2 regions of the Pseudoalteromonas sp. 0802 genome follow, and region 1 is predicted to be linked to the other one. Evidence: riboswitches for the same ligand, from Rfam matches in the RefSeq annotation. Region 1 holds a riboswitch; the other holds the start of a gene.
What was found. Region 1 has a riboswitch for lysine ahead of lysC (lysine-sensitive aspartokinase 3). Riboswitches for the same ligand answer to the same signal wherever they lie in the genome.
Positions count from the first base shown of each region.

Region 2: it holds a riboswitch for lysine, as region 1 does, so the genes downstream of both, dapA (4-hydroxy-tetrahydrodipicolinate synthase) here and lysC (lysine-sensitive aspartokinase 3) in region 1, are expected to answer to the same signal.

Region 1 covers NZ_JABVXE010000001.1:647,905-655,136, reverse strand. Annotated here, with positions in the region: gene HUS61_RS03030 (ATPase) at 1-820, opposite strand, end outside; gene HUS61_RS03025 (condensin complex protein MksE) at 820-1,365, opposite strand; gene HUS61_RS03020 (hypothetical protein) at 1,368-2,642, opposite strand; gene nhaD (sodium:proton antiporter NhaD) at 2,791-4,041, shown strand; lysine riboswitch at 4,130-4,302, shown strand; gene lysC (lysine-sensitive aspartokinase 3) at 4,384-5,763, shown strand; gene HUS61_RS03005 (4'-phosphopantetheinyl transferase superfamily protein) at 5,740-6,477, opposite strand; gene HUS61_RS03000 (sodium-dependent transporter) at 6,625-7,232, shown strand, end outside.
Region 2 covers NZ_JABVXE010000011.1:6,246-13,477, forward strand. Annotated here, with positions in the region: gene HUS61_RS15095 (bifunctional GNAT family N-acetyltransferase/hotdog fold thioesterase) at 1-427, shown strand, start outside; gene HUS61_RS15100 (phospholipase A) at 476-1,513, opposite strand; gene HUS61_RS15105 (succinylglutamate desuccinylase/aspartoacylase family protein) at 1,700-2,818, opposite strand; gene HUS61_RS15110 (PLP-dependent decarboxylase) at 2,824-4,029, opposite strand; gene HUS61_RS15115 (2,3,4,5-tetrahydropyridine-2,6-dicarboxylate N-succinyltransferase) at 4,029-4,769, opposite strand; gene dapA (4-hydroxy-tetrahydrodipicolinate synthase) at 4,784-5,668, opposite strand; lysine riboswitch at 5,806-6,002, opposite strand; gene HUS61_RS15125 (DNA-3-methyladenine glycosylase I) at 6,186-6,881, shown strand; gene HUS61_RS15130 (YdiU family protein) at 6,890-7,232, shown strand, end outside.

The DNA.
Region 1 (7,232 bases):
GGTCAATTTTTGGCGCATAGGCAGCAAGCTTACCTTTTAAAACGGTTTGGTTTTCAAGCATAGATTCAAGAGCTGCGATTGGCTCTTGCATTGACTCAAGGGCTTTTAATTCACGTTTAGCGCGATTCACTTTATCGAATGAACGTCGCCAAACTTCATAAAAATCAACCCGTGAGTTTGACATATGGCGCTCAAATACACGTAGCATAAAGCGTTTAACATCGCTGGCACCTAACTTATGCAAGTTAAGGATACGGCGGAAAATTTCTTTGTAAATCGCTGAGTCTTGCACGTTATTGAGGGGGATCATCTTTAAGTTGATATCGCCATCAAACGGCGTTGCGCCGCCAGTGAGTAGGGCGTTTAGCTCTTGCGCTTTTAATTCAATTGGATTGAAACCTTGCTCTTTTAAGTGATTAAAAAGCTTGGTGAATTTTACAATGGTTTTGCCTTGAGTATAGTGTTCAAGGTTCAACTTACCTTGGTAGCAAAAAAACTGATGCGCGTAACCAGCAATTTTACCAAGGCCGGCAACACCAATCACCACAGGGCCATTAGGTAGGTCAGCTTCGAGTAAAATATAGGATTGATCTGACGAAAAGTAGAATTTTCTGGTTTCGTCTAAATCGTGGCCATCCCATTCTGTTAAGCGCAAATCATTAATCAATGGAAATTGCAGGGCATTAATTACCGAGCTTTTACCGGTATTATTAGGTGCACAGATTGAACTACTTTTATCCAGCGGGATCACGCATTTTGCATAGCCAGCAGTATTTAAAAGCGCAAGTTTACTGAGTCCGTATAGGCTTTGGCTTTGCATTATTCGTCATCTCCTAGGTAGGTTTCTTCGTTTACTTCCATTAATGCATCGATATAACGATAAATAGGTGCTTGTAGCATAAAGCCGTTTTCTACTTCGCGAGCAAGACCTAAACGCACCATACGAAGGTAGACGTCTTTGCGTAAATCTGAGCCTGAGAAGATTTCTAATTGATCGAACAGGTGCTTGTTGATTTGCACTAAGGTTTGCATCAGTTCAAGGTCGTTGACTTCGTCAAACAAGGCACGCATTGGATCTTTACCGGTATTGGCATAGTGCTCAATCAAGATGTAGATAGTCAGTGCGATGGCACGCGAAATTTTACCCATATTTGGGGTGCTTTCATCACTGCCAAAATAGTAATAGCCACGGCTATCGTGTTGTAGGTCATGGCCTAGGGCGTTAAATAACGCGCGATAAGCATCTATGTGTTGATCAAGCTCTTGCCACATCAGCGTGTCTTGTTCGCTAATGTGATAGCCTGATGTGAGCTTTTTATTAATAGCTTGCAGATGCGTTAAATCATCTAAATTAATATCTGTCATGGTTATTGCTCTGTTGCTTTTTTATCGTCAGCAATCGATGAGTTAAATGGGTAAAGAGAGAAGTGTTGCTGGGCAATTTTTATTTTTACTTTCTCTTGGCTTTGGCTGATTTCAAGGTCGCCATCGCTAATCAATTTTTGATACAAGAACAGCATTTCGTCAGCCTCTAGATCTGGATAGCTTTCATCTAAGAAACTAAGCAGCGGCTGAGCTTTTTTGCTGGCTTTTTTAAAGCGTTTTCTAAATTGTGTTTTAACATCGTTGTAATCAGGAATATGCGGGCTTTGATAGGCGGGCACATCATCATGTTCTGGTAGTTGATATTCATCGTGCTCAAAGTCAACTAAGCCTGCCATATAGGCAACGATATGACGTTGCTGACCAAGTGAAAAGCGTTGCGCGTCTGAGACAAAGTTAGGCTGTACTGCACTTAACATGTTATCGACACCATTTTTACGCACTAAACCAAGCACTTTAGCCGCTTGACGCGTAATTAGGTTGTTGCGGCGTAACTCTTCACGTAGTGGCATCAACATATCGGCGCTTTTACGTAAACTTTCACGACCAACTAAATGCATTTCTAAAATACGGGTACGTAATTGTTCAAGCATGCGCTTGTCTTGATATGACTTACCAAGGCGGTCAATTTGCTCTATTTGCGCGCTAATTTGTTCTTCGATGGTATTAAAGCAAGCGTGGAAGTCACCACGAATATCAACCATTTCAAGCATAGGCTCGATGTATTCATCGAACGCTTCAATTACAGCCTGATAGCGTTTTTGCAGTGATTGCACTGCGTTATCAGCTTTTGCTTGCTCAACAATATTTAAAATCGCGTTTTCGTTGTGGGCAAACAATTTCATTATTTTGCGTACCCGATCATCCATAATGCGGCTAAAACGGCGAAGCTCGTCGTAATCTTCAATTTCACCGGCTTTAGCAAGGCGATTACCAAGGCGAGCTAAGTCATCAACGAGCACGCTAATTTCTTGGGCAAGACCTAAGTGCTCTTCTTGTAGCAAGAAAGTCGCAAAATCGGCGATCGCACGGTTGATTTCTAATTGCGATGATTTTGCCAGTGGAATGATAATATCTTGATTCAATAAACGATTTGTTTCTTTATAAATGCGTTCATTTGACCATGAAGGTTGTTTTTGTTTTATCGCATTTTGTACGTCTTTCAAGCTGAAATCAGCCATCTTAAAACGTTTAAATAGCAGTTCTAACACCCCCCAATGTTCAGTAAGGGTATTTAATAACTTTTTAGCTGGGATCATAAGGCTCCAGTAAATTCAGACTTTGGTGTTAGCGATTAGTATTAAATTATGTAATTGAGAATAGTTTTATGCTTTCTATGCTGCTAGAATCCGCGCCGAAACACTCGACTTACAATTTTTACATTATTATAAAGGTTGTTCAAACACCATGGTAACCCCACTTATCCTAACCCTGATAGCGGTGGCATTTTTGCTTATCGTTATAGAGGATATTATCCATGTAAACAAGGCCAAAACGACGCTTTTTTTTGGAACTTTATGCTGGATTATCTTATTTATCTCTCCAATTCATGGGCAAAGCCCAGAAACCATACAACATCAACTGGATCACAACATATTAGAAATCGCGACTTTGTGGCTGTTCTTAATGGCTGCGATGACCTTTGTAGCCTATTTAAACTCTAAAGGTTTTATCCAGAATATTGTTCATAAAATTATGCCAAATCAAATCAGTGAACGAAAGCTGATGTTTCTGATTGGTGGCTTTGCGTTTTTATTTTCATCAATATCAGACAACATAACTGCAACTTTAATCTCGCTTGCGGTGGTGATGTCACTGAAATTAGATCCTAAAAAATTAATAAAATATGCGACCTTAATTGTATTTAGTGTTAATTCGGGTGGGGTGTCGTTGATTACGGGTGATGTTACAACCCTGATGATTTTCTTAGACGAAAAAGTCACTATTGCTAATCTACTATTATTAATTGCCCCTGCACTGACAAGTGTTGCTCTGCTCGCGGCGATGTTGTCGGTGGGTATGTCGGGTAATGTTGTGTTTGAAAAACAAGCTGCCCGTCGTATCGAAAAGACAGATATTACCATTGCGGTTATCTTCTTCTCGACGATTATTGCTACGTTAACTTTGAGTGTGCTTTATAGCGTGCCGCCGTTACTAACTTTTTTATTTGGTTTATCTCTGATGTTTTTGGTTGCGCAATTCTTAATGCGCAAAAAAGACGTTAACAAAAAAATCATCGATTATATTCGTGAAATTGAATACGACACCTTATTGTTCTTCGTTGGTGTTTTATTGCTGGTTGGCGCATTAAAAGAAGTTGGCATGCTTGCTAAATTTACTCACTTATATGAGTTGATGGCACCTGAATATGCCAACTACTTGATGGGGCTATTATCAGCAGCGGTAGATAACGTACCTCTCACTGCAGCACTTTTAAAAGCAGATATTGTGATGAGTCCTCAGCAATGGCTGTCGTTTACTTACGCAACTGGGGTAGGTGGCTCAATGCTTATTATCGGCTCTGCGGCAGGCATTATTGCCATGAGTAAGGTTAAGGCACTGACCTTCATGAGCTATCTTAAAATGTCGGTTTATTTATTAATTGCTTATACCGTTGGTTATTACGGTTCGCACTTAGCGGGCAGTTTAATTTCATAAAACAACTTGACAGCTAGACGTCTAAACGTTAACTTTCGAAGCCTGCTTCTAACAGCAGGCTTTGTTATTTTAACCAGGTGTTAACTTAACATTCAGAAGAGGTGCGATACTTAGGTAATTAATGTGAGGTGACGAACGCCGATGACCATTAATGAGGGAAGTACTCGCCGAGAAAATTAACCGGACGTCGCGGTTATTTTTCGGTTTATGGGGCTGAATCCTCAAAACTGTCACCAAACTAGGTGGAGAGCTTCTGGCATGGACTACTCTTTATTTTCAAAGCACCCCCTTGCCGAGTTCTTCTTGAATTACTGTGGATAGTTTTCCACAAAAGGAGACGACATGAATACCCAATTAGCCGCCAACACAAAATCAGATTACGTTGTTGCAAAATTTGGTGGCACCAGTGTAGCTAACTTTGATGCTATGAGCCGCTGCGCTGAAATCATTTGTGCTGATAATCAGGTACGTATAGTTGCTGTGAGTGCCAGTGCGGGCGTGACAAACCATTTAGTTGCATTGTGTAAAGCTGATTTGAGTGCGGCTGAACGTGACGAGCACATTACTGGCGTTGTCGCCATTCAAGAAGCAATATTAGCTGAACTGTCACTGGATGCTGATTTAGCACATGGCTTTAATGAAACGCTTAAGGCTTTTCAAAAGCTAGCATCAGACGGGGCTAAGTCAGTAGTAGATCAAGATGAACTACTGAGCTTTGGCGAGCGTTTATCATCGTATTTATTTACTCAAGTATTACGCGGGCAAGGTCTTGATGCGGTGCGTTTTGATGTACGTAAGGCACTGAAAACAGATAGCCAATTTGCTAAAGCTACTCCAAATGTTGCAGCAACCGCTGCGGCTGCTAAAGAGCATTTAGTGCCGCTACTTGATGACCATGTTGTGGTAACTCAAGGTTTTATTGGTAGCAATGAGCACAATCAAACGACCACTTTAGGCCGTGGTGGTTCAGATTACAGCGCTGCATTACTCGCTGAAGCAATTAACGCAAAAAGCGTGCATATTTGGACCGATGTTGTGGGTATTTTCAGTACTGATCCGCGTTTATGCGCTAAAGCAAGCCCAATTGCACGCTTAAGCTTTGATGAAGCGGCCGAAATGGCAACGTTTGGTGCAAAAGTACTTCACCCTGCAACCATTTTACCTGCAAGCCGAAGCCACATTAGTGTGTTTGTTGGTTCAAGTCGTGAACCACAGTTAGGTGGTACATGGATTGAAAAAGAAAAATCTCAGCAACCAGGTATTCGTGCCGTAACACAGCGTAAAAATCAAATTCTGTTAACGGTTAAAAGCCCAGAAATGCTCTTAGCGAGTGGTTTCTTAGCGCGGGTTTTCACCATTTTAAGTGAGTTTAATATTTCGGTTGATTTGGTTACTACCTCCGAAATCAGTGTTGCAATCACTTTAGATAACGCACCAAATGCATCACGCCCTGAGCTTGATCAAGCTTGTTTAGATAAGCTTTCTGAGTTTTGTCATGTGTCGGTTGAGAATAACTTAACGCTGGTGGCTTTAATTGGTTCTGAAATTCAATTACGTCAGCAAGAAATGAACTTAATGCAGGTATTGAGTGATTTTAATATTCGTTTAATTTGCCACGGTGCAAGTAAACATAACCTGTGCTTCTTAGTTGAGCAAAGTGAGTCAGATGAAGTCGTGCAGGCTATTCACAGCCGACTATTAGAAAGCCAAGTCGCGGCGTAAGTCGTTAAAATTAATAAAAGAGCACTGCCAGTCAGTGCTTTTTTGTGCCACAACACTTATATCAAAGCCTTCAACAGAGTTACTACTCGCGCTGAAATTATGTTTGCTCAATTCTTCAAATACATTAGGAGCAAGTAGTTTCGCAATTGGCTGAGCACTTGCTTTGGCAAGCGCTTCTTTTAATGTCCAAATTCTAAAAAAGCACTGTGCCTGTTCATCGGGAGCGTCAAAACGGCTAATTAAGTCAACTTCATCTTGATGATAAAAATGCTTTGCGAGTTTGATAAAAGGGCGAGGCTTACTGCTTTGTTCAATATCAAAACCAAATAGCTGTTGTTCAGGGTTAAGGGCTGCGCCAATTAAACCATTTGAATGTGATAAACAGGCCCACACAGGTTCTCTAACCGGGGTATGTAATTTTAGCTTGCTGTCTTTGTCATCAAACTGGCTCGATATTTCACTGAGCGCTAAATCATCATGAGGGTAAGCATGTTGATACAAATACTTTAACGTTAGGCGAGTCGCTAAGTACTCTTGCTTTGCGCTAGGCACTTTACGTTTTTCAAGCACACTTAATTCAAACTCACTTAGTAATTTATTAAGGGGTAAACTTGCAACATCAATACGTGCTGCATCCATAAGCATGACTTTTTTGGCCGTTGTTTGGCTTTGCTGCTCGATGATAAGGGTGTTCGAAAAGTAGTGACTGCTCATGGTATAACGCTTACACGGGGATTGAATTTAGTTTTGTTTATTTTTACAGCAAATGCACTTTTATAGGCACGAACAAACGCAAATAGTTTACGCAGTTGACTGTAATTATGGTTTAATGAGGAAAAATAATAACAGATTTGTAGATGTATGGCACAAGTTCGTGACGGCTTTCAAAGTCGATTAGGTTTCGTTTTAGCAGCTTCTGGTGCGGCGGTAGGTTTAGGTAATATTTGGGGCTTTCCAACACAAGCGGCAAACCATGGCGGCGGTGCATTTTTACTTGTTTATTTCATTGTTATTTTCTTATTAGCGCTTCCGGCTCTTTATACTGAGCTGTATTTAGGCCACCAAGCACAAGCGAATCCAGTAAAAGCATTATCAAGTGCATGGCAAGACACAGCACCTAAAGTGGGGGCCGCAGCAGGCTATATTGGCCTCTTTGGTGCGATTGTGATGCTGAGCTTTTATTCGATAGTTGCAGGGTGGATGCTCGCTTATGCGCTCGAGCCAGTCGCAAGCTTCTTTGGTTTTACTGAGTTAAGTAACTTTTTGCACAGTGACTCCATGGCGCGCAATTTTGTGTTTACGCCACTGATGCTTATTCTTACAGCGAGTATTATTTTAAAAGGCGTTAAATCAGGTATCGAAACCTGGTCACGCCGCTTAATGCCATTATTGCTAGTGTTGTTAGTGGCATTAATTGCTTATATTGCGACCCTAGATGGTGCAATGGATGGTTTTGCAGCATACTTAGT
Region 2 (7,232 bases), on a different contig from region 1:
GACACAAGTACTGCAAAACACGTGGCGTGAGTCGATCCCAATCAGTGATGCGATGGGCATTAAAGTTGAAAGCTATACCGATTGGCAGTTTACTACCCGCGCTGATTTAGATGCGAACTTAAACCTTCATAACACTATGTTTGCGGGTTCAATTTATAGTTTAGCAACCTTAACAGGGTGGGGCGCAACTTACCTAGCGCTGAAAGAAGCAGGTCTTGAAGGAAATATCGTGTTAGCTGATGCCAACATTAAATACCTTAAACCACTCAATAACGACCCTCGTGGTAGTGTTGAGCTGGCTGGTTGTAAAGGCAAATTAGCTGATTTAGAAGACAGTGGTAAAGCAAGCTACCATGTGCCAGTAAATGTATACGATGGCGATGTGTTAGTAGCAGAATTTGAAGGTCACTTCATCGTTAAAAAATAACGACTATTTAGAGCGAGCTATTTAAAGCTCGCTCTTCATCTATTGAAGTTAAAGCAAGTCAGTTAACAGAATACCCACACCAAAACGTTCAATATCGGCGTTGTAATCAATCAAGCTCTCACCATAACCATTAAAATATTGTGCGTAGCCACGTAATCGGCCCCAAAGAGGGAAAGACCAATCTAATTGGATTGCACCACGGTTATCTGAATTTAAGTTATTACGGGTCATAAAGCTAAATTCATGCTCGTTGTAACGGTATGCACCCGAAAACTCAAAGTAACCCATGTATTTGTAGATATCTGGATTATCATCGCCACGGGCTTCTAGCTCATCGTCTTTTTTATCTTCAGGAATGCGATACCAAGGCTTAAAGCTAAAAACAAAGCCATCTTTTTCCCATAGGAAATCGGCATAGATACGGTTCCATGAACGTGAGTTAGGCTGGCTTCGGCCATTCGATTGATGTGAGGCACCAATTGCAATTGCCATTTCATCGCCCCAAAGCACATGCTCAGGATCAAGGTAGTTCACCCAGAAGATCTCTGGTTCGTAATTTGTTTCACGAAATGGTGATGAAATATCTTTGTTATAAAACTGCCAAAACGATTGCATGGTAAACGCAAAGAATACGCCCTGATCTTTATCTGAAAAGCCTTCGAAGATAGGCACTTTAATTGAAAGTTGATATTTCACTTCAAGATTATCAAGTGGCTCGCCATCAGTTTGCTCTGCAAGATCTTTTAAACCATCAAAAGGACGTTCATTCGGGTTAGATACGTATGAAAGCGGTAATATGTAGTTACGCTTATGTGGGGTGATCACATTACGGTTTTTCTTGCTCACTTCTTCACGGGCTTTACGCTTATCTAAAGCGGTGAGCTTTTTACTCTCGTCTAAGTCTGAGCATTTTTTACGAAGTTCTTCGAGTGTTTGTTTACCGTCACCGCCAATCGCTTCGTTCAAAATACACTGCTTTACGAGTTCTAGCGCGTCATCTTGTTCGTTAGTTTGTGGTTGTTCAGTTTGAGCAAATACAGGTACAGAAAATAAGCCAGCTGCTGCCAGCCAAATGCGCCATCCCATTGCAGTTCCCTTTCAGTAGACTTGTAAGTAGGTATAATTATAACGATTTTTACATAAGTAACCGTGAACTTGTACTGAATTGTTGAAATTTTAGGTAAATAGAGAGCCCCAAGCTAAGCTTGGAGCCCTGCTGTAACGGCCTAAGGGCATAAGCCGTTGACTCTCACGCAATGAGAAGGGATGAGCTTATAGCTCAAATACGTTGGTAAAAAACTTATAAAGTTCGGTACCTTGATTCACGCTTGCTGAAGCAAAATGCAAAATAGCAATGGCGTCTTTATCAAAACTTAATGTTTGTAGCGGCTGCTCAGAAAGGTAGCGCTCCATTCTTAAAATGCGGGCGATAGGCTCACCAGCTTTAATATGGCCACCCAGTGGGGCAAGATACTCGACCATGCCACCCATAGGTGCGTAGTAAGCTACATAATCTTCAAGCATGCAGGCATAACGTGTCATCGCTTTTGGATGATACGCAGCATCAACTAATACCTCTTTTTGATTGAGGTAACTTAAAATGCTATTTGCATCTTCAAAAGCCGCACTTAAATCGATTTTTTCTTGGCTACCAAGTTCAACAGTGAATGCTTCTACTTGAACAGCAAATTCACGGCCTTGTTTGGCAAGCTCTTCAGATAGTGACCACCATGGGCAAAAACTCGCTTCATCCATCGCGCCATCAAAATCACTTGGGATCAGTAACACATGCTCGATGTTGAAGTAGCTTGCGCTGTCTTTGGCGTATTCAGGGCAATATAAGTGCTTACTCGAGATAGGCCCCGTGTGAAGGTCTAAAACGATATCAGCCTGGTGGGCAAGCTTTTGCAAGTTAAGAGCAATGCGCTTACCCGTTGTTAGGCTGTAATCAGGACCCGTTAATTGACTGTCGATGTCAGCAACGAGTGCCTGTTTAAATGCAGCTTTAAGGGTCGCATCATCACTGTCTTTATGCTGTTCAGCAATCTGTGACGGTAACGCTTTATTAAAGCGGTACATGCGGTTCCAGTTGGTGCCCGTGATTGGGTCGAAGCGACCTAAAGTAAACTCACCTGATTTTTGGTTGCAACCAATAGGGTTAGCATAAGGAACTAGGGTAATATCGCCACGCAGCTTGAGTGATTTTAGCTGCTCAAGCAATTGATAAATTACTGCATTACCTTGTACTTCAGCGCCGTGCATATTTGCTTGTATATACACGTTTGGTCCCGTGCCATCGCCTTTTAAGCGATACACAGGAATTGTCAGTGGTAGGCCGTTGGCAATCTCGCCAACCACAATATTCTCTTGGCTGATTAACTCTTTACTCATGGCGATTACCTTAAATAATAGCTGGCATCTTCAGCGCTACGGATACACTCAATATTGCCTTGTTCAAGGATGTATTCAGCCGCTAATTCGTGGCATAAAAAGTACGGCATACTTTCGGTAAAGCCGTACGCACCACATTGGCTGAATACCAACCAGTCTTGCTCATTTAAATCGCTCGCTAATTGGTGCTCACCTAAGCAATCAAGGGCGGTGCAAAGAGGGCCGTATAAAGTCATTGCCGCAGGCTCAGCCGTCGATTCGCGAAGTAAGGCTGCAGGAAAATCTTGGCTTGTTACAGCAGGGCGAAGTAAATGGTTAATGCCGCCTGATAAAATCACCTGTTGTTGATTGTAATTCTCTTTGCGCTCAACAACCGGCGTTGCGTAATGGCCGCATTCGCCCACCGCATAGCGGCCAAGTTCCATCCAAAGCTCTTTGACACCAGCATCCGCTTTAATAGCCGCCAGAGTCTCGATAAGTGCAGACCAATCAAGTCGGTTAGCATCTTGCGTATAAGGAATACCTAAGCCACCCCCTAAATCGAGAATATTAAGGTTAATATTTATTGAGCTTGCTAGCTGTTGTAATGGCGCAATCATCGCACGCCATAGCTCGGCGAGCTTGTCAGTACTTAGCATATTGCCCCATTGGAAAATATGCAGACCATCAAAGCTAAGAGCTGGGTAATCACTTACAGTGAGTGCTTGCCACTCATCACAGCCCAAACCAAAAGGAGTAAGGCTATCGCCACCAAGAGGGTTCTTTTCGCTGTCTGGCCAACGAAGTTGTACGCGCAATAGAACTTGCAGCTGACAATTTGCTTTTGTTGCTTGTTCGTTTAACCAGCGAACTTGGTTAACGCTCTCGGCCACAAAAGTACGTACGCCGCGAGCAATGAAATGTGAAATTTGTGCAGGGCTCTTTGCAGGCCCTGTGTTGAGCACGCGCTCGCTATCGATGCCTTGAGCAAGTACTTGCTCAAGTTCACCTTTACTTGCAACATCAAAGTTAAACCCTGCGCTGTCTAAACATTGAATAATGCGAGACAGTGGGTTGGCCTTTACGGCATACCAAAGCTTCACATCGGTTTGCGCAGTCAGTTGATTTAAATGTGCAGTTAATTTATCTAAATCATAGATAAAAAATGGCGTATCAAGATGTGTTGAAACTTGTTCAACCGCTTGCTTGATGGGCGTGCTCAAAAAGCTCATTAACGTAAAACCTCTTCTAACAGTAATGATGCATCGCTTTGTTCATCACGGTATTTCACGATCAATGCACAAGACATGCTTAGACCTTGCTCGCGAGCCCATGCATTTGAAGCAGGGCGAGAGCCTGGGATCACAATCGCGTTTTCTGGGATGGCTTCACCTTTGTCTAGCTGGCGCTCGTTAACGCAATCGTAGACAGGAATAGTTGCAGATAAGCGTACACCTGGCGCAAGTACAGCACCTTTTTTCACAACCACACCTTCAACAATAACGCAGCCTGCGCCGATGAATGCGTCATCTTCAATAACCACAGGGCTAGCGCCAATTGGCTCTAGTACACCACCTAATTGTACTGCAGCACTTAGGTGAACATTTTTACCCACTTGTGCGCATGAACCCACTAATGCGTGGCTATCGACCATAGTACCTTCGTCGATGAACGCACCAATATTCACATATGCTGGTGGCATGATAATCGTGCCTTTGGCAACGTGTGCGCCACGGCGAACACTGCTACCACCTGGTACCATACGCACGCCAGCATCTGCTGCAAAGCCTTGTGGTGCTAAGTTGTGCTTATCAACAAAACCACCTGGGAACTCAGTATTAGTGCCGTTTTTAAAGGCTTCTAAAATGCCTTGTTTAACTTCAACATTGGCGTGCCAGTTGCCGTTCTCGTCTTGTGTTGCTGCGCGAACTGCGCCTGATTCTAAATTGTTTAATAATTCTAACCAGCTCATGATAAAACCTGTTTTTAGTTCCAAGATAAAATAGTGTTGTTTGCGTGGGTGATGCTGTCTGTTTGCTCAAGCTCTAAATGCGTAAGCGGCGGACGTAAATGCGGGGTATTTATTTTACCTTGCAGGTGCATCAGTACTTTTACGGGGATTGGATTTGCCACAGCGAATAAACTTTGGATTGCTTGCGACCAATCGGTGAATAGATTTGGGTATTGACCACTTAAACTGCGTTTAACAAACTCATGGGTTTGACTCGGCCAAGCATTCGCGGCAACCGAAACTAAACCTTTTGCACCAGCTTGAGCAAAATATGGCATAAGTGCATCATCGCCACTGAAAATAGCCAGTGTTGGTGATGCCGTTCTAAAGCCTTCAAATTTGCTAATGTCGCCACTGGCTTCTTTTAAAGCCCAAAGATTTCTGTGCTCAGCAAGGTTTTTGATCACCTGTGGTGAAATCTCAACTGCGCTGCGCCCTGGTACGTTATACAACATACAAGGGTGGTTACTTGCGTCTAGTAGGCTTTCAAACCAATGTGTTTGCCCAACAACCCCAGGTTTTGCATACAGAGGTGAACCTAACAGGTAGCCATGAATAGGTAGTTGGTTGCAGTATTCAACCCAAGCAACTTGTTGCTTAAGGTTCATGCCGCCCACAGCAACCATGAGTGGGACACTCGGTGCTAATTGGCAAACATGCTCAACGATGGCTTGTTGCTCTTTGAGTGAAAGCGCCAGTCCTTCACCGGTACTGCCAAGCAATAAAATGCCGTTATTTGCATCTTGCTGCTCAGCGACCAGTTGTTCAAGGGCCGTGTAATCGACCTCGCCAGATTCAGAAAATGGCGTGACAAGCGCTGTCCACAATGGATAGTCGTTTAAATCAAAATTGTTGATCATCTCTCACGAACTTATAAGGTATTCGAAGAGTTTATGCGGGAACATTTGAATGGAGCCGCATGTCGTCGTTCGAACAAGGTATAATTCGAAGAGCGAATGGGCTTAAAATAATAAAGACGCGACGGCCTTATTATACTAAGACCAGAAGCTCTCCACCAAACTAATCAATAGCGCTATGCTATTGTTGGTGACAGTCGCTGGGATTCAGCCCAGTCGCCCGAAATAAGCACCTCACAAACGGTGTTATTTCTCGGCGTTAATTCCCCTCACGTATGATCAACAGAGTCTGTGCTCTTCCCATACGCTACCTGAATAACGCACCTCTTCCAGCCCTTTATGCTCGCTTTAAAGGTTAAAGCCAACATAGTTAAATAGGGTATTGGCGGCGATTAAAGCATTTTAGCCATCTAGGTGTCAAGGCGAAGGATTTGTTTTTTAGTGACCGATTTTGCAACATGGTTACGTATAAGCGTGTTTTTACGTACACTTAGCGTTAACCAAATAAATTGGAAAAATGATGGAAAAATTTAACGATATTTATCTGCGAGCCGTATCTCGAAAAGGCAGCGAAGAAATGCTGCATGCATTGTTATCAAACCCGCTCGATGATACTGATATTGCCAAAATGCATGACGATTTATGGTTAGAAGAGTTTACGCGTAAAGTCTTTCAAAGCGGTTTTTATTGGTCTGTTATCAATAATAAATGGGCTGGTTTTCGTGATGTGTTTTGGGATTTCAGCGTAGAAAAGTTGTTGATGATGCCGCCAGATATGCTTGAGCAAAAAGCCAGTGATGAGCGAATTGTTCGTAATTTTAAAAAAGTACAAACGATCCCAGAAAATGCGTACATGATCCACGAAGTTGCCGAGAAACATGGCAGTTTTAGCCAATTTATTGCAGATTGGCCAACTGACAATATTATTGGTTTGTGGGCCTATCTTAAAAAGCATGGTGCGCGTCTAGGGGGAAATACTGGCCCTTACGCTTTGCGAGCGCTTGGTAAAGATACCTTTTTGCTTTCTCGCGATGTAGAAGCCTACTTGCGTGCCCATGAGTTGATTGATGGCGGCTTACAAACTAAAAAATCGTTACAAGCGGCGCAAGACTTCTTCAATGAATTACAACAGCAAAGTGGCTACAGCCTGCAGGCACTTAGTCAGCTTGTGGCTTATGGTGTAGGTGATAACCGCGTAGGTGTCGCAACACGTTAAGGACGGTTATGAAACTGCAAACTCGATACACAGATATTAGTGAACTACTTGCGATTGAAGATATGCCTAGCGCCGTTGCTGAGCCGCAATTGCTGCTCTTCAATAACAAGCTCGCTGATAATTTTGCGATTAATCACGACAGCGAATTCTTAGCTAAATTACTATCTGGTTCAACAATAGATAAAGATGTTTCACCGGTTGCACTTGGTTACTCAGGTCATCAATTTGGTCATTTTTCACCGCGTCTTGGCGATGGCAGAGCACATTTGCTTGGCGCTATTGCAGATAAAGATGGCACATTGTGGGACTTGCAGCTAAAAGGCGCTGGAGCAACGGTATTCTCACGTGGTG